Regions from separate parts of the Bacillus sp. OTU2372 genome, predicted to be linked through region 2. Evidence: riboswitches for the same ligand, from Rfam matches in the RefSeq annotation. Region 2 holds a riboswitch; each other region holds the start of a gene.
What was found. Region 2 has a riboswitch for S-adenosylmethionine ahead of AAHB15_RS09880 (YezD family protein). Riboswitches for the same ligand answer to the same signal wherever they lie in the genome.

Region 1 (10,841 bases), on a different contig from region 2:
TAAACATAAATCGATGTTTCTGAACCAACAAGTGCGATATCTGCTCCGCCTGAAATTAGGGTTGTCATCGTCTTATCGCCGCCGGGAGTGGTGGTTAAGGTAACGTCTAACCCCTCATCCTTGAAAAATCCTTTTGCAAGGGCTACATATTGCGGGGCATAGAATATCGACCGAGTCACTTCCGCAATTCGTACCTTTTCTAATTTTTTTGTTTTTGTTTGCGAATCGCTATTACAAGCAGCCAATGAAATCATAAGAACACTTATGAGAAGTAAAGAGAAACTCATTTTTACCCACTGTTTCATAAAAGTTACCCCCTTTAATACACGTTAATAAATCTGGGCTAATTGCCTAAGATATCGTATGTAGGGAAGAAAGATGTGTGAATGCCCAGTTACATTTAATTTTTAGGTGTTAAGGATCATTGTTGAATTTGTAACGATGTTGATTGGAGCGAAAGGTGCGAGACTCCTGCGGGAGTACGGAGCAGGGGAGACCCCGCAGGCGCTAAAGCGCCGAGGAAGCTCCCCGGACCGCCCGCGGAAAGCGAGCACCTGAAGCGGAAATCAACATCCAAGTTTAACACATTCAACTTTTAAAAATGCTATAAAGGATGGATGACAGATGGACATAAATAATGGCAAAATCCTTGAAATTAATCGATTTCCGTCTCCCAATCCGAATGTGGAATTAAAAGTCATTACCTATCTCTCAAACGGGCTAAAAGTAAAGGGGATGCTTGCAGAACCCATTCATGAAGGCAATCTGGACGGGTTCCTTTATTTGAGAGGCGGAATTAAGAACGTCGGGAAAGTAAGGCCGGCAAGAATTGCCCAGTTTGCCTCAGAAGGTTTTATTGTTTTTGCTCCTTATTATCGGGGAAACCAAGGGGGAGAAGGGAATGAAGATTTTGCTGGGGCAGACAAAGAAGATGCATACGCCGCCTATCAACTTTTGAAATCACTTCAAAGGGTACGGGATATTCATATCTTTGGCTTTTCACGCGGGGGTGTTATGGCATTATGGACGGGAATCCAATTTCCGGAAGCCGCCTCTATCGTTACCTGGGGGGGTGTGAGTGATATGACCCTTACCTATAAGGAACGAAAAGATTTAAGGAGAATGATGAAAAGGGTGATCGGAGGGACACCTGATAAGTATCCGGAACGTTATAAAGAAAGAACCGCCCTTTATGAGCTTGATAAAATGGAAGCCTCTACACTCATTATTCATGGAGTAGAGGATCAAAATGTGTCAGTGGAGCACGCTCATCGGCTGGAGAAAAGGCTGAGATCACTAGATAAATCAGTAGAATGCTGGTACTTTGAAGAGTTTACCCACTATTTTCCTCCTGCCGTAAACAGAAAAGTCGTACATGATTTATCAAAGTGGATGAAAAGTCAGTCTAAAAGATGATAAAATAAAGGTAATATAAGCGGAGGAGCGGATATGTATGGGTATGCCTCTTGAAATGAATACGATGATTGTGACTAAAGGAAGGGAGCAAAGGATAGAGGAGAATCTTTTTGAGTTAGTTAAAGAAGGCTATAGACTTTACCCTATTGAAATTCCGATTGATGTCAAAAAAACTATCGATTGTGATTCAAGTGGAACGGCGCTGATAAAAAAAGTGGAATGGCAAAAAAACACCACATCCATAACCTATCAATTAGTATCCTTAAATACTACAAATTAAACTTGGAGATATACTTCTTTTTTTAGATAGTGCAGGAAAAAAAGCCCATATCGCATATGATATGGGCTTTCTTATCGTTTAAGAAATTATAAAATTTTTCGCTTGTGGATAACTGCTAATAAAAGGACTGTCAACGTCCAGCTCCAGCGCCTAGCCCCTCGATGGTCTACAGCCACTCAGGGAATGAAGGCAAAGAACGCCTTCTTTCCCTGAGCGTCTTATGCTTGTCGAGGCTGTTCAAGGCGCTTGTGCTTTTGTTCCTTGAACTATTTAAGTGGTCCGCCTTGTTCTTCGATTTCTGCCGGGACATTGGCGAACTTTTTAAAGTTTTCATGGAATTTCGCCGCTAATTCCTTTGCTTTTTTCTCATAGGCCTGTTGGTCTGCCCATGTTTTGTTAGGTTGAAGTACCTCATCTGGAACTCCTGCAACATGAACCGGTATATTTAGTCCGAATATTTGATCTCTCACCGTTTCTACATGGTTGAGTTCTCCCTCTAGGGCTGCTTGCACCATTGCTCGTGTATAGGATAACTTCATTCTGTTTCCAATTCCATATTCTCCGCCCGTCCAGCCGGTATTAACTAAAAAGACATTCGCGTTATGCTCTAGAATTTTTTCGCCAAGCATTTCCGCATAGCGTGTCGCTGGAAGTGGAAGGAACGGTGCACCAAAGCATGTTGAGAAAGTGGCTTCTGGAGAGGTAACTCCGCGTTCCGTTCCGGCAAGCTTAGAAGTATAGCCGCTCAAAAAGTGATACATAGCCTGTTCCTTTGTTAACTTAGCAATCGGAGGCAACACTCCGAAGGCATCTGCTGTTAAAAAGACAATCGTATTAGGGTGACCAGCAATACTTGGCTGGATAATATTATCAATGGCCTCCATCGGATAGGCAGCCCTCGTATTTTCCGTTAGGGTGCCGTCATCATAATCAGGAATCCTTGACTCCAAATTGAGGACTACGTTTTCTAGAACGGTACCAAACCGAATTGCATCAAAAATTTGCGGCTCTTTTTCATGGGAAAGATTAATGCACTTGGCATAACAGCCGCCTTCAATATTAAAGACCCCATTAGATGACCAGCCGTGTTCATCATCCCCAATTAAGCGGCGATTTGGATCTGCTGAAAGAGTGGTCTTTCCTGTTCCAGACAATCCAAAGAATAAAGCCACATCGCCCTCAATTCCAACGTTAGCTGAACAATGCATGGAGAAAATATTATTTTCCGGAAGCAAATAATTCATGACAGAAAAGATGGACTTTTTCATTTCCCCGGCGTATTCTGTGCCGCCAATTAATACAGTTCTTTGTTCAAAAGAGATGATAATAAAGGTTTCAGAATTTGTTCCATCAATCACTGGGTCCGCTTTAAAATTGGGTGCGGAAATGACCGTAAACCCGGCATCATGTGTCAGCAATTCTTCTTCTGTTGGGCGGATAAATAACTGATGTGCAAATAGATTTTGCCATGCAAGTTCATTGATTACTTGAATGGGCAGTTGGGACTTTTTATCTGCTCCGGCAAAGCCCTTGAAAACAAAAATCTCATTTTGTTGTCTTAAGTAATCAAGCATTTTATGATAAAGTTTCGTAAAAGCTTTCTCTGAGATTGGCTGGTTTGTTGAGCCCCACGCAACTTTTGACTTAGTAGACTCTTCCATAACAATAAATTTATCCTGTGGCGAGCGTCCGGTATATTTACCTGTGGAAACACTGATAGCGCCGGTGGAAGTTAGAGTTCCTTCATTTCTTCTTAAAACCTTTTCGACTAATTGGGGAACGGATAGTTGAACCTGGACATGACTTTCTTGTAACAAGTGCTTTAATTCGGTTGGAATATGAACAGAATTCATTGACTGAAACCTTCCTTTACATTGATTATTTGTTCAATAGTATAACACATTTATTATAATAGTCTATACTAATATATAAAATTATGTGAATATTTAAGAGTTTATTCTTGTGATAAGAAAATAGTCCTGGATTAATGATTAATAATAAGAGGAAGTAATAAAATGATCTAAAGTAACAGTTTACTCTTTTAAGGAAAAATTTGATAAAAATTCATTGACATTGTTTGAAATAGTAGGTTATGATTTACCCTTGAACGGATACTCTCTTATCCCGAGCTGGTGGAGGGACAGGCCCTATGAAACCCAGCAACCTGCAAACGAAAAAACGGATTTTAGTTGAATCCCCTATTTCGGGCAAAGGTGCTAAACCTGAAGCAAGGCTTGACCTTGAACGATAAGAGTGAAAGGCACGCAGAACTTTTGCTATCAACCTTTCCTCATTAGATGGAAAGGTTTTTTGTTGTTTTTACGTGCTTGCTACATAAATGTACTTTTTATTCCATCGTATAAACTGCCAGGGCATTATCCGAAATGAGAAAATAGTCTGGTTCAAGCACCAAGGCACTTTTACATTTCTATAATAATAATCCCATGTTTATTTCATACTACTAAGGGAATGAGTTCCGTATCAATTCGAGGTTAAAAGGCAGGTATACATAAAACCCATACAGCTAACCTCACTTTATTCCATAATAAGGAGGAATTCAGATGTCAACAAAACGTCGTTTGTTTACTTCTGAATCAGTAACCGAAGGTCATCCTGACAAGATTTGTGACCAAATTTCTGATTCCATTTTAGATGCAATTTTAGCTAAAGATGCTAATGCTCGAGTTGCCGCTGAAACTTCAGTAACAACAGGATTAGTTCTAGTAGCAGGAGAAATCACGACATCCACTTATGTAGATATTCCTAAAATCGTTCGTGAAACAATCAAAGGGATCGGTTATAATCGTGCAAAATATGGTTTTGACTCCGAAACTTGTGCGGTTTTAACTTCTATTGATGAACAATCTCCTGATATTGCGATGGGCGTTAACCAAGCCCTTGAAGCTCGTGAAGGTCAAATGTCAGAGGAGCAAATTGAAGCAATCGGTGCAGGGGACCAAGGTTTAATGTTTGGTTTTGCGTGTAATGAAACAAAAGAGCTTATGCCTCTTCCGATTTCACTTGCGCATAAACTTGCACGCCGATTGACGGAAGTACGGAAAGAGGACTTACTGCCTTATTTGCGTCCGGATGGAAAAACACAAGTAACCGTTGAATACGATGAGAACGATAAACCTGTTCGAATTGATACGATTGTCATTTCAACGCAGCACCACCCAGAAATTTCATTGGAGCAAATTCAGCGTAACGTGAAGGAATATGTTATCAATCCTGTTGTTCCAAAAGAACTGATTGATGAAAACACTAAATATTTTATTAACCCAACTGGCCGTTTTGTTATCGGCGGGCCGCAAGGTGATGCAGGTTTAACAGGCCGTAAAATCATTGTGGATACTTACGGCGGTTATGCTCGCCATGGCGGCGGTGCATTCTCTGGTAAAGATCCAACAAAGGTTGACCGTTCAGCGGCATATGCTGCTCGTTATGTTGCCAAAAATATTGTGGCTGCAGGATTGGCAGATAAGGTAGAAGTTCAGCTAGCATATGCAATTGGTGTAGCAAGACCTGTTTCCATTTCAGTTGATACGTTTGGAACAGGCAAAGTTAATGAAGAGCAATTAGTTACGTTAGTAGAACAAAACTTTGATCTTCGTCCAGCTGGTATCATTAAGATGCTTGACCTTCGCCGCCCAATCTACAAGAAAACAGCTGCTTACGGCCACTTTGGTCGGACAGATATTGATCTTCCTTGGGAGCGCACTGACAAAGCAGATGCGTTAAGAGAGCAAGCAAATCTATAAGTAAGCAGGGAGTTGCATCTAGAATGTAACTCCCTTTTTCGTTTCATCGTCATTTAAATTGATTTTGTAACTATGTTTAGGTAGGTACAAAGAAGTGAAAAATGAAGGATATCTTGGCGATAAAGGATAAACATGATAAACTTTGGTGATTGCGGATTTGTCCGCAGTCACTGGACGCTATTGACGACCGAGAGAGAAAAAAAGAGTCCTGCGGGTGTTTAAAATTTTCCTAATGTTCACAGTGCCATTTTTTTTATAATAGTGGTAGTATTAGAGAGATGTTTTTTAGAAGACGTTTAATATGAATTGGAGTAGGTGAGGTACATAATGTGTGGTTTTATCGGTTGTGTACACGACAAAACACAAAACTATAGTGATGAACAAAAACAACAATTTAAAAATATGAACGATTTAATTACCCATCGCGGGCCGGATGATGATGGTTTTTATTACGATGACCATATCCAATTTGGCTTCCGTCGTTTGAGTATTATCGATATTGAAAGTGGTCATCAGCCGCTAACGTATGAGAACGAGCGTTATTGGATTATTTTTAATGGAGAAATTTACAATTATGTTGAACTTCGTGAAGAGTTATTAAAAGAAGGACTGTCATTCGCTACAAGTTCGGATACAGAAGTAATCATTGCACTCTATAGCCACTTAAAAGAAAAAGCGGTTGAAAAGCTGCGCGGAATGTTCGCCTTCGTGATCTGGGATAAGCAGGAACAAACCCTTTACGGTGCACGTGATCCGTTTGGAATAAAACCGTTCTTTTATTTACAAGATGGCGAAAGAACCTTTTTTGCATCTGAGAAAAAGAGTATTTTATTGGCATTAGAAAATGATGTCCTCAATTATGATGCTTTACAGCATTACTTGACCTATCAGTTCGTTCCAGAACCAGATACGCTTTCAGAGGGAATCAAAAAGTTAGAGCCTGGCCATTATTTTACCAAAAAAATCGGTGCTCCAATGGAAATGAAAAAGTATTGGAAGGCCCACTTTAAGCCTGTTCAGAAAACGGAAGCTGATTTTATTAAGGAAATTCGTGATGTATTATTTGATTCAGTCGAAAAGCATATGCGCAGTGATGTTCCGGTAGGGTCATTCCTATCAGGGGGAATAGATTCTTCAATTATTGCATCGATTGCAAAAGAATTTCATCCTGCTATTAAAACTTTCTCTGTTGGTTTTGACCATAACGGGTTCAGTGAAATTGATGTAGCTAAGGAAACAGCTGAAAAGCTTGGTGTTGAAAATATCAGTTACATCATTACACCTGAAGAATATATGAATGAAATTCCTAAAATCATGTGGCATATGGATGATCCTTTGGCTGACCCAGCCTGTGTTCCTCTTTATTTTGTAGCAAGGGAAGCACGTAAACATGTTACCGTAGTCCTATCAGGTGAAGGGGCTGATGAATTATTCGGCGGTTATAATATCTACCGGGAGCCGCAGTCATTAGAGGTATTTAATAAAATACCGAGGGTTGGTAAAGTTTTATTAAGAGGAATTGCCGGGATGATGCCTGAAGGAATGAAGGGTAAAAGCTTTATTGAGCGCGGCGTAACTCCAATGGAAGAGCGTTATATCGGTAATGCCAAGATGTTCACTGAAACAGAAAAGCGAGATTTATTAAGTGTTTACCGTGAAGGTTTAAACTATATGGATGTAACAAAGCCGCTTTATCATGAGTCAAGAGGTTATGACCCAGTAGACCGGATGCAATATATTGATATCCATACTTGGATGCGAGGAGATATTTTACTGAAGGCTGATAGGGTGACAATGGCTCATTCACTAGAACTAAGGGTGCCATTTCTAGATAAAGAAGTGTTTGAAGTGGCCTCGAAAATTCCAACCAGCTTAAAAACAGCTAATGGTACAACCAAATACATTTTACGTAAAGCAGCTGAAGGCGTAGTCCCTGAGCATGTTCTAAACCGTAAGAAGTTAGGATTCCCTGTCCCAATTCGTCATTGGCTAAAAAATGAAATGAATGAATGGGCGAAAAAGATTATCCGTGAAAGCAACACAGACCATCTGATCAATAAATCATATGTCTTGGGCTTACTCGAAGATCACTGTCAGGGCAAAGCTGATAACAGCCGGAAGATCTGGACAGTGCTTATGTTTATGGTTTGGCATCAGGTATATGTGGAAAATGTCTATACGTTTCAACGTGATTATGCCCTGCAAAAGGAATTACAATCAGTAAAGCATTAAGAGTAAAGCACCCGCAAAAATGTGGGTGCTTTTGTTAATCTTTAAGATTGCAAAGACTTATAATATTGGCCTTTCTCAGCATATTCTGTATAGATACGTTCCATATCTTTTTTGTCCTCCGGGGTTAATTCCCTAATAACTTTTGCTGGTCTGCCAAATGCTAAGGTATTAGGAGGGATTTTCTTTCCTTGAGGCACAAGGCTTCCGGCTCCAATAAAGGCACCTTCTCCAATCTCTGCTTGATCGAGAATGATCGATCCCATACCAACTAAGGCTCTTTTTCTTACAATGCAGCTATGAAGTATGACTTGATGCCCAATCGTAACCTCATCTTCTAAAATTAGCGGGTTATTAGGACTTTGGTGTAAGATAGAATTATCTTGAATATTAACCTTATTACCTATTCTAGTTGGGGCGACATCGCCTCGAATGACGGAATTAAACCAGACACTGGACTGTTCGCCAATTTCCACATCACCAGTTATTGTGACATAATCGGCAATAAATGCGGTTTCGGCAATTAACGGGTATTTGTCTTTAAAGGGGTATATCAATTGGAATCGCTCCTTTTTAAATGATAAGTATATTTTAGCGAATAGTATAAGTGGTTTTCAAAAAATAAATCTGTTATAACCAATAAGTCTAAACTTACTGGGATTTAACAATAAAGATATCTTTTTCTAGGGGGACGAATTATGTGGAAATGGGAAGCTGAAGGGGAGGCAAAAGCGGTAATTGTAATGGTGCATGGTGCCATGGAACATCATGGCCGTTACGGATGGCTGATTGAAATGTGGCGTTTAGCCGGTTTTCATGTCATCATGGGCGACCTTCCGGGGCAAGGGATGACGACAAGGTCCCGCCGCGGCCATATCGATTCCTTTGATGAGTACATTATGGAGGTAAAGGACTGGGTGCAGGCCGCCTATCAGTATAACCTCCCCGTGTTTCTATTAGGCCACAGCATGGGCGGATTGATTTCCATTCGTTTATTGCAGGAAGAACAGTTGAATGTTGCCGGGGTAATTCTTTCTTCGCCATGTCTGGGATTGCTTCAAGCTCCATCTAAGTTTTTGAACGCCTTATCACATCTATTAAATGTAGTGTATCCATCCCTTCGAATGAATTCTGGCTTGTCGGTACAAATGGCCACAAGAAACGATGATGTCCGCGAAGCGGATGCTAATGATACACTTTACGTGACAAAGATCTCGATTCGCTGGTATCGTGAACTTGTAGGTGCTATAAAAGAGGCATTCGAAAATCTGGAAGATACACAGGATCTCCCAATGCTCGTCATGCAGGGCGGAGACGATAAAATTGTCAATAAAGCCACGGTAAAGGAATGGTTTAATCATGTTCCGTTATCAGAGAAAAGGTTTAAGGAGTGGCCCAAGTGCTACCATGAAATTTTTAATGAACCGGAGCGGGAAGAAGTATTTGAATACGCGAAGGATTTTGTTAATAGTCAATTAAAAGCAATTGGGTATATTGTATAGAAAGGTAGATGTTTTCCATGATGCCAATCACCCTTATGTCTAGGGTCTATCGCAAAATCATTCCTGCAGTCCATCAAGAATTGGCTTATTGGAAAAGCCGGGCTGAGAAAATTCCCAATCAAGAATTAAGAAATCAGGCGCTTGCTAGTATCGAACATAAAACCTTCCATTGTGAAGGAGGGGGAATTCTTGCTCTAACAGCCAAAGAAGATTATCAAAAAGCTGTAAAATTTATCGTCGCTTATCAAACAATCAGTGATTATTTGGATAATCTTTGTGATCGGAGCACCTCACTAGATCCTTCCGATTTTACAGCTCTCCATGAGTCTATGTCTGATGCGCTTTTGCTGCAGGCAGAAGAGAAAAATTATTATCGCCTTCGGGATGACCAGGATGACGATGGATATTTACATGATTTATCCGAGACTTGCCGCTCCGTCTTAAGAGAGTTAGATCACTATGATTTTATCAAGGATTATCTTCAAGAGCTTTGCCGATATTATTGTGATTTACAAGTAAATAAGCATGTGGTAAAAGAGGAACGGGTACCGCGTTTAAAAAATTGGTTTAACTATTATCAAGACAAGCTGCCTGAGATGGAATGGTATGAATTCTCCGCTTGTTCCGGTTCAACATTGGGGATCTTTTGTTTAGTATCGTATGCGATGAGGGAAGATTTTCAATTAGAGGATGCAAGAAATATTCGCAAGGGTTACTTTCCCTATATACAGGGGTTACATATACTTTTGGATTATTTTATTGATCAAGAGGAAGACATTATTGGCGGTGACTTGAATTTCTGCACTTATTATAATAGTGAAGAGACTCTTTTTAAACGATTAAAACATTTCGTTAATGAAGCCGACCGCCATACAGAATTCCTGCCCCATAAGAAGTTCCACCAAATGATTAATCGCGGTTTGTTAGGGATTTATTTATCAGATGCAAAGGTTCGTAAACAGAAAAATGTCCGTAAACTGGCAAGAGGAATTATAAAATCCGGTGGGTGGATTAGTTATTTCTTTTATTTTAATGGACTTGCTTATCGCTCCCTGCAAAAATCAATACCAGCAATTATAACAAGATCCTTTACCAAATAAAACCAGGCGAGACAGCCTGGTTTATCTTTTTTCGATTGCGATAATAAATGGCGGGTTATTTTGTTGATTAATATATTGATACTGGAGAACATGGGCTTTTTTTTGATCGAGCTTTTGACAATAGCGCAATAAATCATCACGTTCAACTGTGCCTTGTTCATGCCCATGATAAATCACGAGGACGATGATTCCTTCTGGTGCCATGATCTCCAATAACTGCTCTATCGCAGATATGGTTGTCTCAGAATGGGTGACAATATTCTTGTCACCGCCAGGCAAATAGCCTAGATTAAATATTGCTCCTGTTATTTTTCCGTGCTCTTCAACGGGGATTTTTACAGAAACCTGTTCGTGGCCTGCATGAAAAATGGAGACCCTCTCGCTCAGATTATGTTCGGTTAGGCGCTTTTTGGTAGCGTTAATCGCTTCTTGCTGGACATCAAACCCATAAACTTTACCAAGTTCTCCAACCAACTCTGCTAAAAATACGGTGTCATGTCCATTCCCTAAGGTGGCATCCACTACTATGTCACCCGGTTTGATGGCTTTTATA
Region 2 (10,841 bases):
AATAAAAGCGACAATGGATAAGAGGACATTATAGGTAGTTATACAATAGGTTCGCTTTTCTTCTGGTGATTGCTCCAACAATAGATTAAACAATAAAAGAGTTGTACCAGAAACAAAAAATCCCGAGGTCATCGAAACAAAGGTTATATAGAATACATTTGTCGACAAAATGTTTAACACAGGGGCTGTAGCCATCCCCACTGCTACCCATACGAGCATTAAAGTGTTAGACCTTTGCTCCGCCCATTTCTTCCACAAGGGAAACGAGAAAATCTGCACTAACTGATTGGCAACCGAAAAAATACTTATCCAAAGGATGGTCGCATGAACATATTTAACATTGTAAATATTAAATAACCCCCAAGCCATCTGCCAAGTAAAATTAAAGCATAGAGCCGTAATCAGAAACCATTTGTAGCCTCGATCCTGAAAAATCGACCAATCCATCGATGATTTTTTTTGTTCCTGTTTTATTTGTTGTTCTTCCCGATGCTTCATTAGATAAAATACTTCTAGTAAACCAAACAGGAAAGCAATCACAAACAATATTTGATAGGCCCAGGCATGATGGGTTTGACTTTTCATCACAATGCCGATGATTAAAGTGGTGATCATTCCCACAATCGTCAAGAGCCGGTTGCGGTCACTAAAAAAGGCCCCGCGCCGATTTTCCTTTATCATCCCACTAATCAACGTCTGCCAGCCGATATTCGAAATCGTTCCAGGAACATTCATGAGCGCTACGATAATCAGAAATGTCCACGCTTGATAGGAGGTATGAATGAAAACGACGCCTGCCAGCAGTAAAAACATCATTCTCGCCCACAGAACAGACATAGCCACCGTTTTCTTTTGCAGTTCCAACCGGTTTAATAAAATAGCTGCCGGAATCGTCATCATCAATGCGACCAATGGCGGAAGAGAGCTGATTAAGCCCACCTGGTAATTGGAGGCACCTAGAATTGAGATAGCGAAGATAGGAAAATAATTACTTGCAAGATTCACAGTAATGGTAGACACCATTCCATGGTAAATACTGATCTTTTCGTTATATGTGCGCATGTGTCGTCACCGATTTCTTTTTTAATTCCATAGTAATTATACAATCAAAGACCACAATCTAATAGAAGAATATTAGAAGTTTTAAAAAAATTTCGAAACACTAAATATATAAATAAAAACGCTTACAAATTTTGGCTTAAATGGCCGACTTTTCTACCAAAGTAAAATTAAATGTCCAAAGGAGTTTGCTTTATGGATATCATTCTGCTATAGTTAAGTAGAATTATTTTTGTGAGTCGGAAAGAACGTTAAAGTGAACACTGCTTTTTGTCTTGAAGATTTGAGCAAGGATAGTAACAAATTGTGTGCAAAGCACACAGCAGGAGGAACCACACATGGAACAAGGTAAAGTAAAATGGTTTAACGCAGAAAAAGGTTTTGGATTTATCGAGCGCGAAGCTGGAGACGACGTATTCGTTCACTTCTCTGCAATCCAAGGCGAAGGCTTCAAATCTCTAGACGAAGGTCAAGCAGTTTCTTTCGACGTTGAACAAGGTCAACGTGGACCACAAGCTTCTAACGTTCGTAAAATATAGTTTTAAGCTATAAAAAAAAGACTCTCCTTGCAGAGTCTTTTTTTTATGCCGATTGATCGATCAATGTTAGAGTGGTCAAATTATTCTTTTCTGAAATAAATGATATAATCAAAGAACATACATAAATAATGGAGGGAATTGTCATTATGGCCATTCTGCGTTCACAATTAGAACAGTCCGATTTAACTAAATATATTCCGCCCAAAGGGGATTATGAACCATTTCGAAATGATGATCATTATAAGGAAAAGCTGAAGGAATGGGGCCTGCCAACGGCGAAAAAGGAGTTTTGGTACAAAGAAGGCAACTATCAGCGTCTTGTAACAATTAAAGGATATGAGACTTATGGGAATACCGGAGAATTTAACACACTTGTGATTGAATTTCAAGATGGCAATTTGACCTGTATCCATCCTGCTTTTTTAAAAGAAATGCAGTCGTCCAGCTTCGGCAAGGAGAGTTTAATTAACCTTGAAGAGAAGGATCATTCGGATGAAGGAACAGTGCGTAAATCAGCAGAGTCCACACAGCAACCCGAAACAGTCTCACCTGTAGAAGCTCCCAAGAAGGAAAAGGCAGCGAAACCAGCCAAGGAACCTAAACAAAAGAAAGAAAAAGCTCCAAAAATTGAACTGCCTGCCGATAAAGTACATTTTACCGCTAAAGTTAAACAGTTTGCGCTTGTCTATAATCCTTTTAATGAAGAAAATGACGAAGTGGTTGTTTTGGAAAATGTCCAAATTGTTCTAGAAAATCCAATTGAATTAGGACTAGCCTGGTGCAGTCATAGTAAGACATTGAAAAAATTTGAATTGGCAGCTGAGGATGTACTTGAATTCGATGGAAAAGTGGCCGCTAAGAAAATGGGGAAAGGCAAAGATGCCCCGGAGGAATTTGTGGTGGATACAGCGGTGTTATATAAAATCAATAACCCATCCAAAATCGTGAAGAAATAGGACTTCGAATGAAGTTCTATTTTTTATATCCTAAACTAATTCTTTTTGCGGAAAATTAGCCCATAGTAGGGTATAATGAAATTTCGGATTTTTATTTTTTTATAGGAGTACATAAATAGTATGAATCAAACCTTTACACTTAAAGAAAAGACAAAGCAAATTTTTGTTTTGCTTGTGCCGATTTTAATTACCCAACTTGGCATGTTTTCAATGGTATTTTTTAATACAATAATGTCAGGAAGATATAGTAGTTCTGATTTAGCAGGAGTGGCTATTGGCACGTCCATATGGAGTCCAATCTTTACTGGAATTAGCGGAATTTTTCTTGCTGTGTCGCCGATTGCTGCCCAGCGCTTTGGAGAAAAAAAGAATGATGAAGTAGCTACTGTAGTCAAACACGGGATGTATCTATCAGTATTAATTACAGTCGTTGTCATCATTCTTGGAACTTTTTTGTTAAATCCCATTTTAAATTTTATGGAGCTTGCACCAAATGTACATGATACAGCCTTTGATTATTTAGTTGGACTTAGTTATGGAATGCTCCCACTTTTTCTTTTTAATGTACTAAGATCCTTTATTTATGCCTTAGGAAAAACACGTGTTATTATGGTCATCATGCTGTTATCATTGCCGATCAATTTAATTCTGAATTACGTTCTTATCTTTGGGAAGTTTGGATTCCCAGAGCTTGGCGGTGCAGGGGCAGGCTATGCGACAGCTATTACCGATTGGATATTTCTGGGGATGACGATATATATCGTAAAAAGTAAAGATTCTTTTTCTTCTTTCCAAATCTTTTCAAATTTAAAAGAGTTTTCATGGGAACAGTGTAAGGAAATCTTAAAAATTGGCGTGCCGATGGGACTGTCCGTTTTCTTCGAGACCACCGTGTTTGCCATCGTAACCATCTTATTGAGTAAGTTTAATGTAACGACGATTGCTGCATATCAGTCTGCTCTTAATGTCGTCTCATTCATTTATATGATCCCGATTAGTATTTCAACAGCGCTAACCGTGCTTGTCGGTTTTGAAGTAGGGGCTCGAAGATATAAGGATGCCAAACAGTACAGTTGGTTAGGTATTGGGACCGCGGTGGTAATTGCCATTGGGACGGGGTTGGTTGTCGTCGCATTTCGTTATCAGGTTGCCGGGCTTTATTCTACTGAGGCCGCAGTTATTAACTTAACGGCGAACTTCTTAATCTTTGCCCTGTTTTTCCAAATTTCGGATGCCATCCAGGCAACCGCGCAAGCTGCATTAAGGGGCTATAAAGACGTAAATATTGCCTTTATCATGACACTTGTCGCTTATTGGCTTATCTGCCTGCCAACAGGCTATCTCCTGGCCAATTTCACAAGCCTGGGAGCAAGAGGGTACTGGATTGGCCTTACCATAGGGCTGCTCGCTGCAGGAATTGCCCTCTCCATCAGACTCATCCAAATCCAAAAGAAAAAATTTAACGCCTTGGTGTCAGGCACCATTAACTAATTTTGTATTGTTCTTATGATGGGAACATGTCAAATGGTGCCTGACACCATTTTTCATTTTCCTAGTTTCCTAATTCTGTAAGTGTTAAAATAGAGGAAGAAGGTATGAATCAAACCCTAAGTGAGGGGACCTTTATGACAAGGAAAGTCCACTTTGATGAGGAAGAGTTCGTACTTAGATTAAATGGTGTTGAAAGTATTTTTGCGTTGAAATGGCAGTTGAAAATTCCCTATAAGGCTATCAAAAAGGTGTATCTAGATGAATTTGAACCTACGATGTGGATGCTCAAGATGCCAAGCACCTCGGGTTGCACCACTCCATATTTACGAAGGTAGCTTTAAATTTGGTAACGAGTGGTTTTTCCTTTCATTCGAACACAATGTACCCTTATTGCACTTGGAAATCGAGGGAGCTGGAAAATATAAATATGTCATATTTGAACTGGAAAACCCAAAAGCGGTCATGATTGAGCTGCGTAAGAGGATCAGGGAATTGGAAAACTAAAAGCAAAAAAATGCAATGGCGAGACAACCGCCATTACATTTTCTCTGCTTTCTTTTTTTGCTTTCTTTTCTTTGCAACACTTCTTATTATGTATACACCTCCTAGCAAAGCTAATAAGTCCAATGAATCACCAAAATACACCGTTAAACTAAAGCGATTATGGACCCTGATATTATTCGTATTGTTCACGGTCTTCAATTGTCCTTCCTTCACCACCAATTCATTCGTCAAAACAAACACCTCCTATTTGTAAGATAATACCATATTTATTTATATGCAGTTATTTTACTGTTAAATTATTAAATTATCAAAAGTAAAACGCCATTCATGCGAGAGAATGGCGTCTGTGGTTAATATAGTTTTTTTAGGCCGAACCATTTGGAGAATAAACTTTGTTTTTTATCCTTAATGATGAGTTCATCCATAACTAATTTTTCACGATTGTTGTGGATCCATGTCTGTAATTCTTGTTTATCTTTACAAAGAGTATAATATGTTTCCCCACCTTTTCCAAGTGCGTTGACAACATATCGACTTGTGTTCTCCATAATGCCCACCTTTAACATGTATTGTATAATTTGCATTATATCAGGCTGATAAAAATAATCCATGGTTATTTTTCATCAAAATCAACAAATTTTTTATCTAACGATGCTACAACCATTGTAGGATGTCTTGCCGCCTATTACAAGCCTTATTAACTTAATAGTTTTTTATTTACATATTTTTTACATACAACATAATGATATTATGTAAACCTGAAAGTCATTCCAATTAAATTTGGGCCATTATCCCGTATCCTAAATAGCTCAAACAAACGTTATAAAGAAAAATGAGCTCAGAGAGAAAGAGGGGAATAAAATGACCATTAATCTCTTATTCTTTACCATATCCTTTAATAAACGTAAAATCACTCTAGAAGAAGCAGCCAGAGAAGAATACGTGGAAAAAATGTATCAGCAAATTAAAGAAAAGCAGATCTCCATCCATCGATTTATGTGATCCTTCGAAAACTAACATATAATAAAATAAAAAAATGAATCTGACCCGTATCTTATCATCCTTCTTGAAACGTTTATATAGCAGAGAGTGCATAAGGAGTGAAAAACATGTCAGTTAAGCTTAACCCATTCAGGACCATGGGTTCAAAAGAGGAAGAGAATCACTGGACTGAATATTATCCAAAGCTACAGCGCTATTGCCGTTTTCTAGCCCAGAATGAATGGGATGGAGATGACATTGCCCAGGAGACCTATCTAAAGGCTTTAAGGTATCATCAGCACAAGATAAGTCCGGCTTTATTAAACAAAATTGCGTATCATCATTGGATTGATCAGCTTCGAAAAAGAAAACATGAATCGTTAGAGGCTGAACTAGACTTTTCTAGTCAAGAATCAACGAAACAACTCGATGAAGTCCGTAATTCAGTTGAAATGCTGATTCGCAAATTTACCCCTAAGCAGGCCGTCATCTTTTTGCTAAAAGAGGCATTTCAGTATCAGCTAAAGGAAATTGCTGAGATATTAGGCACAACCGAAATGGCCGTAAAGGCAAGTCTTCATCGTGGGAAAAAACGGCTGGAAAAAACATTGGAAGAAGAGGAAGCTTTTTCAGTTGAATCATTTTGGGATGTAGAAGAAAAAGAGGAGCTCACAGAAATTTTTTATGAGGCCTTGAAAGAACAGGACCCATCTGTGCTGATTAAAGCCATTCCTTCAATCACGGACATAAGCAATGTAACAAGTTTCTATGCAAATGCAAAATCATCTTATAAAAATCAATCTCCTTCTAGCACTCTCTGTATGGCTGCATAGCCTAATAAATCGCTTCAAGGAGGAAAAAATGAGTACAATTCCATATGTAATTGAACAATCCAATCGGGGTGAGCGTTCTTATGATATTTATTCCCGTTTGTTAAAGGACAGAATTATCATCATTGGGGAGGAAATCAATGATCATACCGCCAATAGCGTTGTGGCACAATTATTATTTTTAGCAGCGGATAACCCAGATAAAGAAATTTCTCTCTATATAAACAGCCCAGGCGGCTCGACCACAGCGGGATTTGCGATTTACGATACCATGCAAATTATTAAACCTGACGTTCGTACAATTTGTACCGGTATGGCCGCTTCTTTCGGCGCCATGTTGCTCCTGGCCGGAACAAAAGGGAAGAGGTGTGCACTACCGAATAGTGAAATCATGATCCATCAGCCATTGGGCGGGGCTAGAGGGCAGGCAACAGAGATAGAAATCTCTGCTCGGCGCATTCTAAAGCTTAGAGAGCATATTAATCAAATCATTGCAGAGCGAACAGGGCAGCCGGTTGAAAAAGTGGCCAAAGATACGGATCGGGATTATTTTATGAGTGCTGAGGAAGCAAAAGCATACGGGATTATCGATGAAATCCTTTATCCAAAATGATAAGGTAATAAGCAATTCGGATATGAAATTGTTAAGTGCACCCCAAAAGTTAGAGTGAAAATCTAACTTTTGGTGTGTTTTTTTATGTCTAATAGCAGGATTAGGTATTCAATAGTGCTTATAGATGAAAGTTAGCCAAAAAATATTTTAACAAGGTAGTCAATAATACATTATCCAAATACAATTCCAGTAGTAATTCCATCTTCCAACGTCAATTTGAAACTATGCCGGCTTCTTTTTTATCTTTCCAGATCCAACATTAAAAAACAGCCGCAGCATTGGGGGGACGACAAAATAAATGAAAAAGAGCCGGAATAATTGATAGCCTGTAACCATGGATAAATCGGCGTTCACTTCATGGGCGAGAATGGCCATCTGATCCATTCCTCCTGGTGCCAGGCTTAATAAACTAGTGGACGGTGTAATATGGTAAAAATAAATAAGCAACATTCCTAATCCGACAGCCCCGACAATCATGAACAGACCACTTAAAAATGCAAGGCTAATGACTTTTGCTTTATGCTCGAGTTTCTCCGGTTTCAACAACAAACCAATATAGGAGCCAATCATAAACTGAGAAACATTCAATACAGATGGCGGCAAGACAGGTCCATGCAGCCCGGAAATACCGGCAATCGCTGTTCCGAGGATAGGTCCTAATAAGTTGGGAGTTGGAAACTTAAGTTTACGCGACAAAAATGCACAAAATATACATATCATCGCTAACAAAATCAAATTAGGAAAAACCGGACCTGTGGTTTGAGATGCTTTATCCACCACATCCGCCGCTGCACCGCTGCCCGCATGATGAAACAACGGACCCAAAATCAAAAAGGGGACGACAAAGATAATCATCATCAATCGAGCCACTTGCAGGAAAGTAACAGTGGTAATGTCGATTCCTTTCATTTCTTCCGCAAAAATAATCATCTGCGAAAGTCCGCCAGGAATACTTCCCGTCAGAACCGTTGGATAATCGACCCCAGTCAGTTTAGAAACAACCCAAGCAATTCCAGCGCAAAAGCAGACTAATAAAGTCGTCATGAGCACCATCGATGGGAGTTTCGCGATAATTTGCAAGAGCGCGTCTTTTGTAAACGATAAGCCAATCGAATAGCCAACGATAATTAAGCCGGTATCACGAATTCCGACCCGCCAGTAAAAGGCGATTTTTCCAAACCTAGCACCGATCAATACAGCCGCCATCGGACCGAGCAGCCAGGGAATCGGTGTATGCAAGACTGTGAACAATAGTCCGCCCACAAAAGCAGTAATCAAAGTGACCGAAAAACGAAGTAGTTTATGGTCTAAATTCATTGTTGATTTTTTCAAGTAAAACCCTTCTGTCTATAAAAAATTTTATCTTGTCCTTCCAATAACGAAACACGACTTATGTAATTCCGAACTCATAATACTCTTGAGCACATTTTTCAATTCACTATTTTAACACGATAATATGTAAAAGGGTAATGACAGACACTATCATTGGTTTACGGATATACGAATAAAAAGAGAAAGCAATAAAAAATTTGCTTTCTCTTTATTTTACCTTAATGACTGCTGCTACTGCTGCTTTCCTCGCGCTCAGGTGAATCCCCGGCTTCACCTGGTCCAAATCCAAATGGTCCTCTAGGTCCAATATTTTCTACCCGGAAAATCGCCACGATGGTTTCAATTCTGATCGCTAAAACTCGCGGGCGAACCCTGCCTCTCGATTCCAATACAATAACATCACGGCCAACATCGAGAAGTCTGCCAACAAAGTTCCCTTGAAGGGTCACCACTTCTACTTCTTTTTTTAACAGTTCATGGGCAATTTGATGAAAATTCAATTCCGTCACATCTATCATCCTCCTTCACATTACAGTAAATGCAAAAATTCAAAAAAGGGCATTGGTTTCAAAAAAATTTTTGCTAAAAGTTCACAACGATAGAGAGGGGAGGCTAATAATTTTTTAAATTTTGTATTTTTTTATTTACATAAATCCTATTGGTATGGTAGGATTAATTCCATCAAATAAAATTCTTATCTAGAGAGGCTTAGGGACTGGCCCGATGAAGCCCGGCAACCTGCCAAGCAAGGTGCCAATTCCAGCAAAATGTTTTTCATTTTGGTAGATAAGGTGTTTACTGGATTAAGTAACGCCTTTCCTAAAATGGGGAAGGCGTTTTTTGTAAAAAGGAGGCGAATCATCTGAACGCTGCGGAAAGGGAAGAACTAATTACTCATTTAGAGAGCATGTTGGTTTCTTTAAAATTTGGGTCGATTACACTAGTAGTTCAGGATGGCAAGATTGTACAAATAGAAAAAAATGAAAAGGTTCGTCTTAAACAAAATAAAATCCGCTGACCAGAACGCTGGAGGCTGACCACACGTCAACCATCCAGGAAGACGTTTTTTTTATGAAAAAAGGAGGCATGTAGAATGACGGCTGCAATAACCTATCAAAATTGGCAACAAATTTCAGACACATTTTCATTCGATGATGAAACAAAAGGGGCACGTGCGGTATTAGAGTGGGCTTATAACAACTATCCCGATGAAGAAATCGTATATGCATCAAGTTTTGGTGCAGAAGCGATTGTGTTGATTGACCTCATTCATCAGGTAAAGCCTGATGCCCATATCGTATTTTTAGACACAGGGCTTCATTTCCCTGAAACATACGAGGTAATCGACAAAATCGAAGCCCGCTTCCCAACATTGCGGATTGAGCGGAAACAACCGAAAGTAAGTCTTGATGAACAAGCAGCACAATATGGCTCAGCTTTATGGCTTAGAGATGCCAATCAGTGCTGCAACATTCGTAAGGTAATCCCATTAAGGGAGACATTGACTGCTAAACAAGCGTGGATCTCAGGACTGCGCCGGGAACAGTCACCAACAAGAGCCAACACTGAATTCCTTAATAAGGATGAAAAATTCGAAAATATTAAAGTTTGCCCATTAATTCATTGGACTTGGGATGAGGTTTGGGATTACATCAAGAGTAAGGATCTTCCATACAATACCTTACATGACCAAAATTACCCTAGTATTGGCTGTTTCCCTTGCACAAAGCCGGTTGGAGATGGCGGGGATTCACGCGCAGGACGCTGGTCAGGCAGCGGCAAGACAGAATGTGGCTTACATACCCGTTAAGCCAGAGCATCACCACCGTGGTCCCCACTGTGGATTTTGAACCATTCCGGTATTGATGGGCAGTGCCCACCTCTTCGGGCTCTTAATCCATCATTATTTTAAAGACGGGGGTTAAAAGTCCGTAATGCGGGATTAAAGGAGGGTATTTTATTTGCTCACAATTATTGCCATGATGATTGGTTTGTTTTTTGCCATTAATATAGGTGCCAGCGGGGCAGCAGCTTCGATGGGGATTGCCTACGGAGCAGGTGTCGTAAAAAAAAGGCTGGCCTTGCTGTTATGCAGTATCACCGTTTTCTTTGGAGCATGGCTTGGCGGCGGAGAAGTTGTGAAAACGCTGGGAAGCGGGATTGTCCCAAGCAGCACGTTTACGGTCCCGGTTGCCTTAATTGTTTTAACTTCTGCGGCACTGTCATTGTTCCTAGCGAATATCTTCGGAATTCCACTTTCAACGAGTGAAGTAGCGGTAGGTGCTGTGATTGGTGCAGGGATTGTCTATCAATCCGTGTTTGTCAGCAAACTAGTTTGGATTTTGCTATTCTGGCTGCTGACGCCATTTGTTGCCTTTATCATTGCGATCTCGGTTACGTATCTATTAAAAAATAAACATTTAAAAAAATGGATGGAAGCAACGAAGGCAGTCCCTTTTCTTTCTGTATTAGTCGTTTTTATGGGATTGTTCGAAGCCTTTTCAGCTGGAATGAACAATGTGGCCAATGCCGTAGG
Region 3 (10,841 bases), on a different contig from region 2:
TACCGGAAACCATGTGAGTACTTGATGATTGGAACGGACGTGGCTGATATTGTTTCATTGCTTCAGCAATCACCTTGATATGTTCAGGTGTTGTACCACAGCAGCCGCCAACAATATTTAACCAGCCATGTGCCGCAAAATCGGATAATTTCTTCGCCAGTATTTCTGGTGTTTCGTGATAGTGACCATCTTCATCAGGCAAGCCGGCATTTGGATAACAGCTGACAGCGGTTGTTGCCAAACCTGCAAGTGAACGGATATGATCCTGCATGAATTCAGGACCGGTCGCACAGTTAAGACCGACCGCTATAGGTTTCATATGTTCCACTGAAATAAAGAACGATTCAATCGTTTGTCCAGCCAGGGTTGTCCCCATCGGTTCGATGGTTCCTGAAATAAAGAGCGGCAGGGTTTTACCCGTTTTTGAAAAAGCACTTTGAATACCGACAAAACCCGCTTTTACATTCAATAAGTCCTGACTTGTTTCTAGTAAAAGTAAATCAACGCCGCCGTCGATTAAACCAATCGCCTGCTCTTCATAAGTAGCAGAGAGGGCATCAAAGGTGGTTCCGCCGGTAACACTTAAGGTTTTGGTCGTTGGACCCATGGAACCTGCTACATAACGTGGCCACTCATCGGTCGAAACGCTCATCGCTTCTCTGACAGCAAGCATCGCAGCGATTTTATTAATCTCATAAGCTTTAAATCCAAGTTCATATTCATCTAATACAAGGCTTGTCGCCCCAAACGTATTGGTTTCAATGATGTCTGCACCGGCCTCTAAGTATTCACGATGAATACGAGAAATGACGGAAGGAGCGGTTAGAACGAGGTGTTCATTACAGCCTTCATACTGCTCACCGCCAAAATCCTCTGCTGTAAGATCGGCCTGCTGCAGCATCGTACCCATTGCACCGTCCATGACTAAGATGCGCTTTTTAAGTTGTTCAGAAAATGGTGTTTTCGGCATAGCTGGCCCCCCTAATCTCACTGGCTCGCTGGTTTGCATAAGCAGCGAGCTCTGCTGTTAATTCAAACCTTAAGAATGGTGTAATTAAATAAATTCCATTAAATAAATCTAATGCTGTATCAATGAGTGACTTGGTAATCGCCACGCCTTCTCTAGCCGCTTGAAGCGGATTGTCATTCAAGAGAGCCATCCGGTCACGAATGGAATCGGCAATTTTAATTCCAGGCACTTCATTATGAAGGAACTCTGCGTTTTTACTGCCTGTTAATGGCATTAAGCCAATGTAAATCGGTGTTTCAAGATGTTTCGTATTTTCATAGACTTCGATTAATTTTTCCTCAGAAAAGACCGGCTGAGAAATAAAGTAATCTGCACCGTATTGGATCTTTTTCTCCAAACGCTTCACGGCTTTCTCAACAGAGCGGACATTCGGATTAAAGGCACCCGCGACACTAAAAGCTGTTTTTTGTCCTAAGTCTTTACCGGAGTAGGACAAGCCTTCGTTCATCTGTTTAATCATTTGTATCAGTTCAAATGACGACACATCATAAACGGACGAAGCACCAGGGAAATCTCCTACTCTTGCAGGGTCTCCCGTAATGGCTAAGATATCATTCATTCCAAGTGTGTGAAGACCCATTAAGTGAGATTGAAGTCCAATGATATTGCGGTCACGGCAGGCAAGATGAATCAGTGGCCGCATGCCTAACTCACTTTTTAAAAGATAGCCTAAGGATTCATTAGAAATCCGAACGGTTGCCAGCGAATTATCCGCAAGAGTGATGGAATCAATGCCAGCTTCTTTAAGCGCCTTAGCCCCTTCGAAAAACTTAGTTGTATCCAGTTTTCGAGGAGGATCTAATTCGACAATAACCGATGGTCGTTCTTTCACGATTTCCTGCAGGGGAGTGTATTCCCTTTTAGGAGCAGTTTCGACAATAATCGGCTTTTGTTTCAATTTTACAACTTTTTCAGTCACAGGGATACTATTCTTTAATTCAGATGCATAGGCGCGAATATGGTCTGGTGTTGTCCCGCAGCAGCCGCCAAGCAAGCGTACGCCCTCATTTCTAAAGCGTTGCGCCGATTTTTGGAAATAATCGGCATCGCCTTCATAATGAAACTTTCCGTCTGTATAGGTTGGAAGACTTGCATTTGGATAGGCAGATAGGAAAGCATGCTTCGGAATCTCAACCTGTTCCAATGCCAATAACATATGGTGCGGGCCTAACCGGCAGTTAAGGCCGACGACATCAGCGCCAAGGCCTTCCAGCCTTTTTAAAGCTTCATTAACAGGTGTTCTGTCCTGTAAGAAACCAGGGTCCTGAAGGGAAACTTGAGCAATAATCGGCAGCTTCGTTTCCTTTCGTGCAATCGTTAGGACGGTTTCGAGCTCTTCTAAATCGTAAAAGGTTTCGAATAACAGTCCATCAACACCTTCAAGTAAATGGCAATATAATTGTTCACGGAAGCTTCGTTTTAATTCTTCTATTGTAATCGAACTTGTTTTTATCCCGCGATTACCGCCAATCGTTCCGAGGACATAAGCATTCGATTGAGCGGCTTTTTTTGCATTTCGGACAGCAGCGCTGTTGATTTCCTTAACCGAATCTTCTAATCCATACCGCTGCAACTTTAAATAGTTGGCTGCATACGTATGGGTTTGAATGACATCTGCTCCGGCATCAATGTAGGCCCGATGGATGTTTTGGATCTGTTCTGCTTGAGATAAATTGAGTTCTTCTGAACATGTATCCACTCCAAATGAATAAAGCAGTGTGCCCATGGCACCATCGCCTATTAAAATTTGGTTTTTTAATTTGTCTAAAAAGGTCATGATGATTCTCCTTGATGTAACACCAAATGTTGAGCACGAACCTCCTCAAGTGCCTGAGAAAAATCCTTAATCAAATCATCTGGATTTTCTAGTCCAACTGATAAACGGACAAGTCCATCCGTGATTCCACGCTCCAAGCGGTCCTGTTTAGACATAGCAGCGTGAGACATTTTTGCCGGATAAGAAAGGATGGATTCAACCGCACCTAAACTAACCGCAAAAACAGGGATTTCCACATTCGCAACAAAGGTGCGAAGGGCATCTTCAGTAGCTAATTCAAAGGATAAAACAGCTCCCGGACCATCTGCTTGTTCTTTCTGAATTTGATATTGCGGGTGGCTTTCAAGCCCTGGATAATGAACCTTTTCAACCAACGGATGTGCATCTAAAAATTCTGCAATTTTGATCGCTGATTTTTGTGATTGCTCGAGGCGAACACTCAGTGTCTTGATTCCTCGTAAAACAAGCCATGCATCTTGAACACCTAAAATCGCACCAAAACCATTTTGCAAGAATCCTAGTCTTTTAGCTAAATCTTCATCTTTTACAACGGCAAGGCCTGCAACCACATCACTATGTCCTGCTAAAAATTTCGTTGCACTATGAAGGACAACATCCGCACCTAATGCAAGCGGCTTTTGGTGGTAAGGAGTAAGGAACGTATTATCAACAAATGTCAACGCATCGATTTCTTTCGCAATCTCGCTAATCGCTCTAATATCTGTAACTTTCATTAATGGATTTGATGGTGTTTCCACATAAAATGCCTTTGTATTCGGCTGAATCGCTTCCTTTACTTCCTCTAAATTGGTCATATCGACAAAGGTATGTTCAATCCCAAGTCTCGAAAGAACTTGAGTGACCATTCGGAAGGTACCGCCATACACATCCTCGGTAATCACAATATGGTCGCCAGAGGATAGAAGAAGGAAGGCAGTTGAAATAGCTGCCATCCCTGATGCAAAAGCAAATCCTTTCACTCCGCCCTCAAGTTCCGCGATCACATCTTCAAGTGCTTCACGAGTCGGATTTAAGCTGCGGCCATAATCGTACTTGCCGAACTGATCGAAATCAGCTTGGTGGAAGGTAGATGCATGCTGAATGGGAACACTAACCGCCCCCGTTACTGGATCAATTTTATGTTTGTTATGAAGCAGTCTGGTTTCAAAACTATATTCTTCGTGTGCCATTATGCAATTACCCCTTCCTGAACCTTAGCAAAAGCGTTCTGTAAATCCTCAATAATATCTTGTGAATCTTCAATTCCAACCGAGAAACGTAATAAACGATTGCAAACGCCCGCTTGAATGCGAATCTCTTCTGGGATATCCATATGTGTTTGCGTTGCTGGATAAGTAATGAAGCTTTCCGTTCCACCTAAACTTTCTGCAAAACTGATTAAATTTAAATTCTGTAAAAATGGATTCACCCATGCTTCGTCCTTAATTCTAAAGGAAACCATTCCGCCGCGTCCTGGGTAGAGAACATCTGTTACAGCATCATGTTGTGAAAAGAATTCTACGATGGCCTTTGCATTCTTTTCATGCCGTTCCATTCTTAGTGACAATGTCTTCATTCCGCGCATTAATAACCAAGAATCAAATGGACTTAACACGGCTCCGGCACCATTATGGTGGAAAGCTAATCCTTCACAAAGTTCCTTTCCTTTTGCCACAACAAGTCCAGCAAGAACGTCATTATGACCACCAAGGTATTTCGTTGCACTATGGATGACGATATCCGCACCAAGGCTGATTGGCTGTTGTAAAAGTGGGGTATAGAACGTATTGTCCACGATTAATAATAGGCCATGTTGTTTAGCAATCTTTGAAATCGCTGCAATATCCGATTCCTGCATAAGCGGATTGGTTGGTGTTTCTAGGAAAATCGCCTTTGTTTGTGCTGTGATTTTCTTTTCAACTTCTTCCGGACAACAGGTATTCACATATTGAGTGGTTAAGCCCCATTTTTTATAGCCCTTTTCTAATAGGCGGTAAGTACCACCATATAAATCTTCACTAACAATCCATTCGTCCCCAGATTCAAATAAAGCAAGGATTAGTTGAATGGCAGCCATACCAGAGCTGCATGCAAATCCTTGATCCGCACCTTCTAAATCAGCGATGGTTTTTTCAAGGAGCTGGCGTGTTGGGTTCCCTGTTCGTGTATAGTCAAATCCAGTAGATTGCCCGATTCCTTCATGACGGAAGGCTGTTGAAAAATATACAGGCGGATTGACGGTTCCAGTTGTTGTTTCACTGCGGTTACCAATTTGGGCTAGTTTCGTATCAATTTTGTACATAACGCACACTCCTTGTAATAAATAAATGTTTATAATGTTCCACATTAACGCGATTGAGTGATAAAGCATTTTAATAAATAAAAAAAGTCTCCTTATAAGAAGAAGACTTTTGTATGCACAACGCACCTGTCATTCTTCTTATCTTGCAAATTAGTAAATTTGCAGGACTTAGCACCTTTTCAATGAGAATAGACATTGAAGGTTGCTGAGGTGTCGCAGGGCCCTTCCCTCAACCTCTCTTGATAAGAAAACAATTATTTAGATTATTTATAAAATTTACTACAAATTTCGTGTTATGTCAATTTGTTTTTTAGTAATAACTATATCAATGAAGAAACTGGGCGAAAAATCTTTTTAAAAAATATATAAATAGTTAATGGAAAAGTTGTTGACAGTGGTAGTTTATGGATTTATGATAGTGATATAAATTGTTCTTAATAAAGAACTAAAATAGGTATTATGGAATATCAATTTAATAGATTAGATACATAAAGCTGATAAAATTATACCATAGTTTCGGGAAATTGAATTAAAAGAAATTTCTTTTATTTTACTATGGAATTGGTGTTCTATTTAGTGAACTTAGGTTTAAATTAAAAGATTGGCAAAACTGATGTAATGTATGGCAGGAGGAAAAGATGAGCGCAATAGCCGGAATATATCATTTAAACGATGAACAGATCAATCTAGAGCACGGAAGCCAGATGATGAAAGAATTAGAAAAATATCCGGCGGATGATATTCAAACTTGGCATAACGACAAAGTCTTCCTTGGCTGCCATGCACAGTGGATCACACCGGAGTCTGTAGGTGAGAAACTTCCTTATTATGATCACCAAAGAAAGTTAGCTATTACGGCTGATGCGATTATTGATAATCGAGAAGAATTGTTTGAAAGATTACAAGTCAAAATATCTGACAGAAAAACGATGTCTGATAGTGAACTTATATTACGTTCTTATTATAAATGGGGAGAAGAAACCCCTAAGTATTTAGTTGGGGATTTCGCCTTTATGATATGGGACGAGAAAAAACATGAGATATTTGGGGCAAGGGATTATTCTGGAAATAGAATACTTTATTTTCATCAAAATCTCCAAATGTTTATCTTCTGTACAGCCATTCGTCCAATATTAGCCTTATCATTTGTAGAAAATAGTCTCAACAAGCAATGGATTGCTGAGTTTTTGGCTAACCCAGGTATGTTTGACTCTCTAGATGCATCTTCAACAGTTTATAAGAACATACAACAAATACCACCCTCTCATTCTATAAAATTGGTGGAAGGAAAGGTAACTCTCACCCGCTATAGTAAATTACCTGATGGTGAAAAACTTATTCTAAAATCGAATTTTGAATATGAAGAGGCTTTTAAAGAAGTTTTTCAGGAAGCTGTAAAAGCACGATTACGTACTCATAAAAACGTAGGTGCCCATTTAAGTGGTGGATTAGATTCAGGCTCAGTTGCAAGTATTGCAGCAACCGAATTAAGGAAACAAAATAAACAATTGAATACATATAGTTACGTACCAATACAAGGGTTTGAAGATTGGACACCAAAGAGTCGGATTGCTAACGAAAGGCCAGTTATACAATCAACAGTTGACTATGTAGGAAACATAAATGCTGAGTATTTAGATTTTGCAGGACTTAGCTCATTTTCTGTAATTGATGATTGGCTTAATACACTAGAATCACCATATAAATTTTTTGAGAATAGTTATTGGCTCAAGGGAATATATGAAAGAGCTAATCAAGATAGGGTTGGGGTCCTATTAAATGGACAGAGGGGCAACTGGACTATTTCTTGGGGGCCAGCTCTGGAATATCAGGTTATGTTGTTAAAAAGGTTACATTTAATACGATGTTTTCGTGAAATACATTTATACAGTAAGAATATCGGGGTCAAGAAATCAAGAGTCATCTCTGTTGTTGCAAAGAAGACGTTTCCTTTTTTGCATCAGCTTATAACATCTTCAAGCAATGGGAATAACTTTCCAATGTTAATAAATCCAGAATTCGCCAATAAGATGAATGTCTTTGAAAAACTTTTAGAACACGAAATTGATATAAAAGGCAATATTTCTAAAAATTGGTATGAAGTAAGAGCGATGCAATTTGAGCAGCTCTATTATTGGAATATTACTGGAACGTATGGTTCGAAATTTTCTTTATCACACAAAATTTGGGATCGTGATCCTACAAATGATCTCCGTGTGGCCAAATTTTGCTTAGCGCTTCCAGAAGAGCAATATGTTCAAAATGGTTTGGATAGAGCACTTATTAGAAGAGCAACTAAAAACTTACTTCCTGATAATGTTAGATTAAATCAACGGACCCGGGGGGCTCAAGGTGCAGATGGAATTCCTCGTATGGCACCTCATTGGAAATCATTTATTGAATCATTAGAACAAATGCTTAATGATTCGGTAGTTTCTGAGTATTTAAATATAAGAGTAATCAAAAATATCATTACAAAATTCCGAGATGTCCCATCCCCACAATATGTGTATGATGAAGAGTTCAAGATTTTAATGCGAAGCCTGATATTTTATAGATTTATTAAGAATTTTGCTTGAGAGGGGGTGAAAGTATGAAAAAAGATTGGAATAAACCAGAGTTAGAGGTACTTAATGTTAATATGACTATGGCTGGCCCAGGACATAAGATTCCGGATGCAGTCCAACCTGATCCAGATGATCCTGTAAAGTATAGCTAATTTCAAGGGGTATCAAGTTGAAAAAGGTTTGGAATAAACCTGAATTACAAGTACTTAATGTTAGCATAACAATGGCCGGTCCAGGACATCGATATCCGGATGCTGTCCAACCCGATTATCGACATCCATTTGATCCGTATAGCTAATTCCTAGAGGTGAGAAAATGAAAAAAGATTGGAATAAGCCAGAATTAGAAGTACTTAATGTTAACATGACTATGGCTGGTCCCGGGCATAAGATACCGGATGCAGTTCAACCAGATCCAGATGATCCGGTAAAGTATAGTTAATTTTTAGTGAAATTAGGTTAGGATTTATTCAGCCCTTATACATTTTTAACTGTATAAGGGCTTTTATAAATCAACATTGTTATCATTGGAGTGAATAAAATGATTAATAAACAAAACACCTTGATTTATAAGGGTTTTGGGCTAAATCTGTTGAGTGATATTCCGCTTCCTGAATTAACACAAATAAATGAACCAGTTGGTATGGTAGATATTGTTGTTCAAAACGGTGATTTATTAAAACAATGGTCAGAAGTAGATTCTAATAAACAGAAAAGATTTGTAGTAAAAGAAAATAGGGTTATGTTTGAAGTCCCTAATACTGCTATATTTTCTATAGAAGATGGCAACAAAATTACCGTTTCACCAATGTTAGATGCTGAAGAGGATAAAATCCGACTTTATATCCTCGGTACTTGTATGGGAGCATTATTGATTCAAAGAAGAACAATCCCATTACATGGAAGTGCAGTTGCAATTAATGGAAAGGCATATGCTTTTGTAGGTGATTCAGGTGCTGGGAAATCTACACTTGCAGCAGCTTTAATAAAGGAAGGATATCAACTATTAAGTGATGATATAATTCCAGTAATACTTTCGGATGACAAATTACCGTATGTAGTACCGTCCTACCCACATCAAAAATTGTGGGAAGAAAGTCTAAATGAATTTGGAATAAGTACATTTGGATACCGCCCGTTGTTCGATCGAGAAACAAAATATGCCATACCTGTCCATTCTGAATTTACAGCAGAAACTTTACCACTAGCAGGAGTATACGAATTAGTTAAAACTGAAAGTAACGGTGTTGAAATTAAGGTATTAGAAGGTTTAGAACGATTTCGAACTATATATATGCATACATATCGTAATTTTTTAATTCCTCGCCTAGGAATGATGGAATGGCATTTTAAAGAATCAGCTCAAATCTTAAATAAAATTGATATGTATAAATTAATGCGTGACAATTCAGGATTTACAGCAAATAGGTTGGTTTCACTTGTTTTATCAACTATTAAAGAGGAGGAACATATATGATTAGCACTCAAAACATTTCATTGAATTCAAAAGTTATTCAAATGAATGGAAATATAGTCAGTGATATGGATGGAGAAAAAGTAATGTTAAGTATAGAAAGTGGTAATTATTATAATTTAGGAGAAATAGGTGGACAAATATGGGATTTAATAAGAACTCCACTAGAAATTAATGAAGTGGTTGCAAACTTATTAATAACTTATCAGGTTGAAAAGGAAGAATGTGAACAACATGTTTTATCCTATATCGAACAATTAAATAAAGAGGGGCTAATTCAAATTATTTAGCTTGAAGCAAAAATAGTAATAGGAGGATAGTGAATGTTACTTTTCCAAAAGATAAAAACATTTATTATTTTGGATAATAAAACAAAATTCTTGTTTTTGGAGGCGTTTATTTTTTTAGCGTGGGCTCGGATACTTAAGGCTATGAAGTTTTCTAAGATAGCCCCTTTACTGGGTAAACATATGGAAGAAACATCATTTGAATACAATTCTTCGGATGTAAAAATTTTAAGGAATGTATCAGATGCTATTTATATCATGAGTAAATATACATTTTGGGAAAGTAAATGTTTAGTCAAGGCGATTGCTGGAATGAAAATGCTTCAGAGACGTAGTATTGACAGTACCCTTTATTTGGGTACGGCAAAAGATGAAACAGGAAGCATGATCGCTCACGCTTGGCTTCGAAGCGGAGCATTGTATATAACTGGGGCTGAAGAAATGAAGAGATTTATCGTTGTCGGGAAATTTGCAAAACGTATTAGTGAACATGGATAAGAGGGGAATACTGTGGAAAACATTTTTAAAGAAAACATAAATCAATTTACTAAAGAATTAAAACTTCTTCTTTCTTTTTTTAAAAAAGAAAGTGATGCAACTTTATTTAATAATAGGTATTTTGAGGATATTAATTGGAACAGTTTTATCCAATTGTCTATACATCACCGTGTTTTCCCCTTTATTTATAAAAGATTGAAAGAATTAAAGGGTGATTATATTCCTGCTACCGTTCTCCAAGAATTTTCCCGCATTTATCAAAAAAATATTTTTCGAATGCTTCATTTAAGTGGAGAAACACAAAAAATCTCAAAGCTATTTTCAAACAATCAAATCCGTACCCTGTTTTTAAAAGGTCCTGTTCTTGCTGCTGACCTATATGGTGATATTTCTTTACGCACATCTGCTGATTTAGATATTTTAATTCCAATAGAAAAACTTAATCAAGCGGAGGAAATTCTTTTAAATGAAGGGTACATTAAGGATGAGTATATTTCAACAGTATTAAATGACTGGAAATGGAGGCATCATCATTTTACCTTTTTTCACCCACAAAAGGATGTAAAGGTTGAAATACATTGGAGGCTAAATCCAGGACCCGCTAAAGAACCAAAGTTTGATGACCTATGGAAAAGGAAGAGAGTAAGTTCCTTATCAAGCGAGCTTATTTATACTTTAGGTCTTGAAGATTTATTTTTATTTCTTGTTTCACATGGAGCTCGTCATGGATGGTCGAGACTTCGCTGGTTAGACGATATAAAACAGATAATAGAATCTGAAATTAATTGGAAAAAGACTATAAATCTACTTAAGAATTTTCATTATTATGATGTAGGTGGCCAAGCGCTATATTTAGCTTTCCATCTATTAGATGCTAAGGTAACACCCGATTTGAGTAAGATGATAA

Region 1: another riboswitch for S-adenosylmethionine. It lies ahead of metK (methionine adenosyltransferase); the one in region 2 lies ahead of AAHB15_RS09880 (YezD family protein).
Region 3: another riboswitch for S-adenosylmethionine. It lies ahead of AAHB15_RS12885 (methionine biosynthesis PLP-dependent protein); the one in region 2 lies ahead of AAHB15_RS09880 (YezD family protein).

What each region holds. Positions count from the first base shown of each region.
Region 1 covers NZ_JASATK010000007.1:219,767-230,607, reverse strand. The annotation lists gene AAHB15_RS14240 (ABC transporter substrate-binding protein) at 1-305, opposite strand, end outside; gene AAHB15_RS14235 (alpha/beta hydrolase family protein) at 625-1,416, shown strand; gene AAHB15_RS14230 (DUF2584 domain-containing protein) at 1,454-1,696, shown strand; gene pckA (phosphoenolpyruvate carboxykinase (ATP)) at 1,963-3,549, opposite strand; SAM riboswitch class I at 3,813-3,950, shown strand; gene metK (methionine adenosyltransferase) at 4,258-5,457, shown strand; gene asnB (asparagine synthase (glutamine-hydrolyzing)) at 5,785-7,689, shown strand; gene AAHB15_RS14210 (gamma carbonic anhydrase) at 7,731-8,243, opposite strand; gene AAHB15_RS14205 (alpha/beta hydrolase) at 8,385-9,188, shown strand; gene AAHB15_RS14200 (tetraprenyl-beta-curcumene synthase family protein) at 9,206-10,288, shown strand; gene AAHB15_RS14195 (tRNA (mnm(5)s(2)U34)-methyltransferase) at 10,310-10,841, opposite strand, start outside.
Region 2 covers NZ_JASATK010000004.1:104,482-115,322, reverse strand. The annotation lists gene AAHB15_RS09940 (MFS transporter) at 1-1,062, opposite strand, end outside; gene AAHB15_RS09935 (cold-shock protein) at 1,398-1,598, shown strand; gene AAHB15_RS09930 (hypothetical protein) at 1,745-2,554, shown strand; gene AAHB15_RS09925 (MATE family efflux transporter) at 2,675-4,045, shown strand; partial or broken gene AAHB15_RS09920 (hypothetical protein) at 4,180-4,549, shown strand; gene AAHB15_RS09915 (hypothetical protein) at 4,583-4,780, opposite strand; gene AAHB15_RS09910 (hypothetical protein) at 4,900-5,097, opposite strand; gene AAHB15_RS09905 (YrzI family small protein) at 5,411-5,551, shown strand; gene AAHB15_RS09900 (sigma-70 family RNA polymerase sigma factor) at 5,659-6,363, shown strand; gene clpP (ATP-dependent Clp endopeptidase proteolytic subunit ClpP) at 6,392-6,973, shown strand; gene AAHB15_RS09890 (AbrB family transcriptional regulator) at 7,196-8,305, opposite strand; gene AAHB15_RS09885 (hypothetical protein) at 8,524-8,814, opposite strand; SAM riboswitch class I at 8,997-9,098, shown strand; gene AAHB15_RS09880 (YezD family protein) at 9,195-9,323, shown strand; gene AAHB15_RS09875 (phosphoadenylyl-sulfate reductase) at 9,399-10,115, shown strand; gene AAHB15_RS09870 (inorganic phosphate transporter) at 10,267-10,841, shown strand, end outside.
Region 3 covers NZ_JASATK010000006.1:202,367-213,207, reverse strand. The annotation lists gene metH (methionine synthase) at 1-970, opposite strand, end outside; gene AAHB15_RS12895 (bifunctional homocysteine S-methyltransferase/methylenetetrahydrofolate reductase) at 948-2,807, opposite strand; gene metC (cystathionine beta-lyase) at 2,804-3,997, opposite strand; gene AAHB15_RS12885 (methionine biosynthesis PLP-dependent protein) at 3,997-5,109, opposite strand; SAM riboswitch class I at 5,245-5,358, opposite strand; gene AAHB15_RS12880 (asparagine synthase-related protein) at 5,748-7,688, shown strand; gene AAHB15_RS12875 (paeninodin family lasso peptide) at 7,703-7,828, shown strand; gene AAHB15_RS12870 (paeninodin family lasso peptide) at 7,846-7,974, shown strand; gene AAHB15_RS12865 (paeninodin family lasso peptide) at 7,992-8,117, shown strand; gene AAHB15_RS12860 (aldolase) at 8,217-9,152, shown strand; gene AAHB15_RS12855 (lasso peptide biosynthesis PqqD family chaperone) at 9,149-9,439, shown strand; gene AAHB15_RS12850 (lasso peptide biosynthesis B2 protein) at 9,473-9,934, shown strand; gene AAHB15_RS12845 (nucleotidyltransferase domain-containing protein) at 9,947-10,841, shown strand, end outside.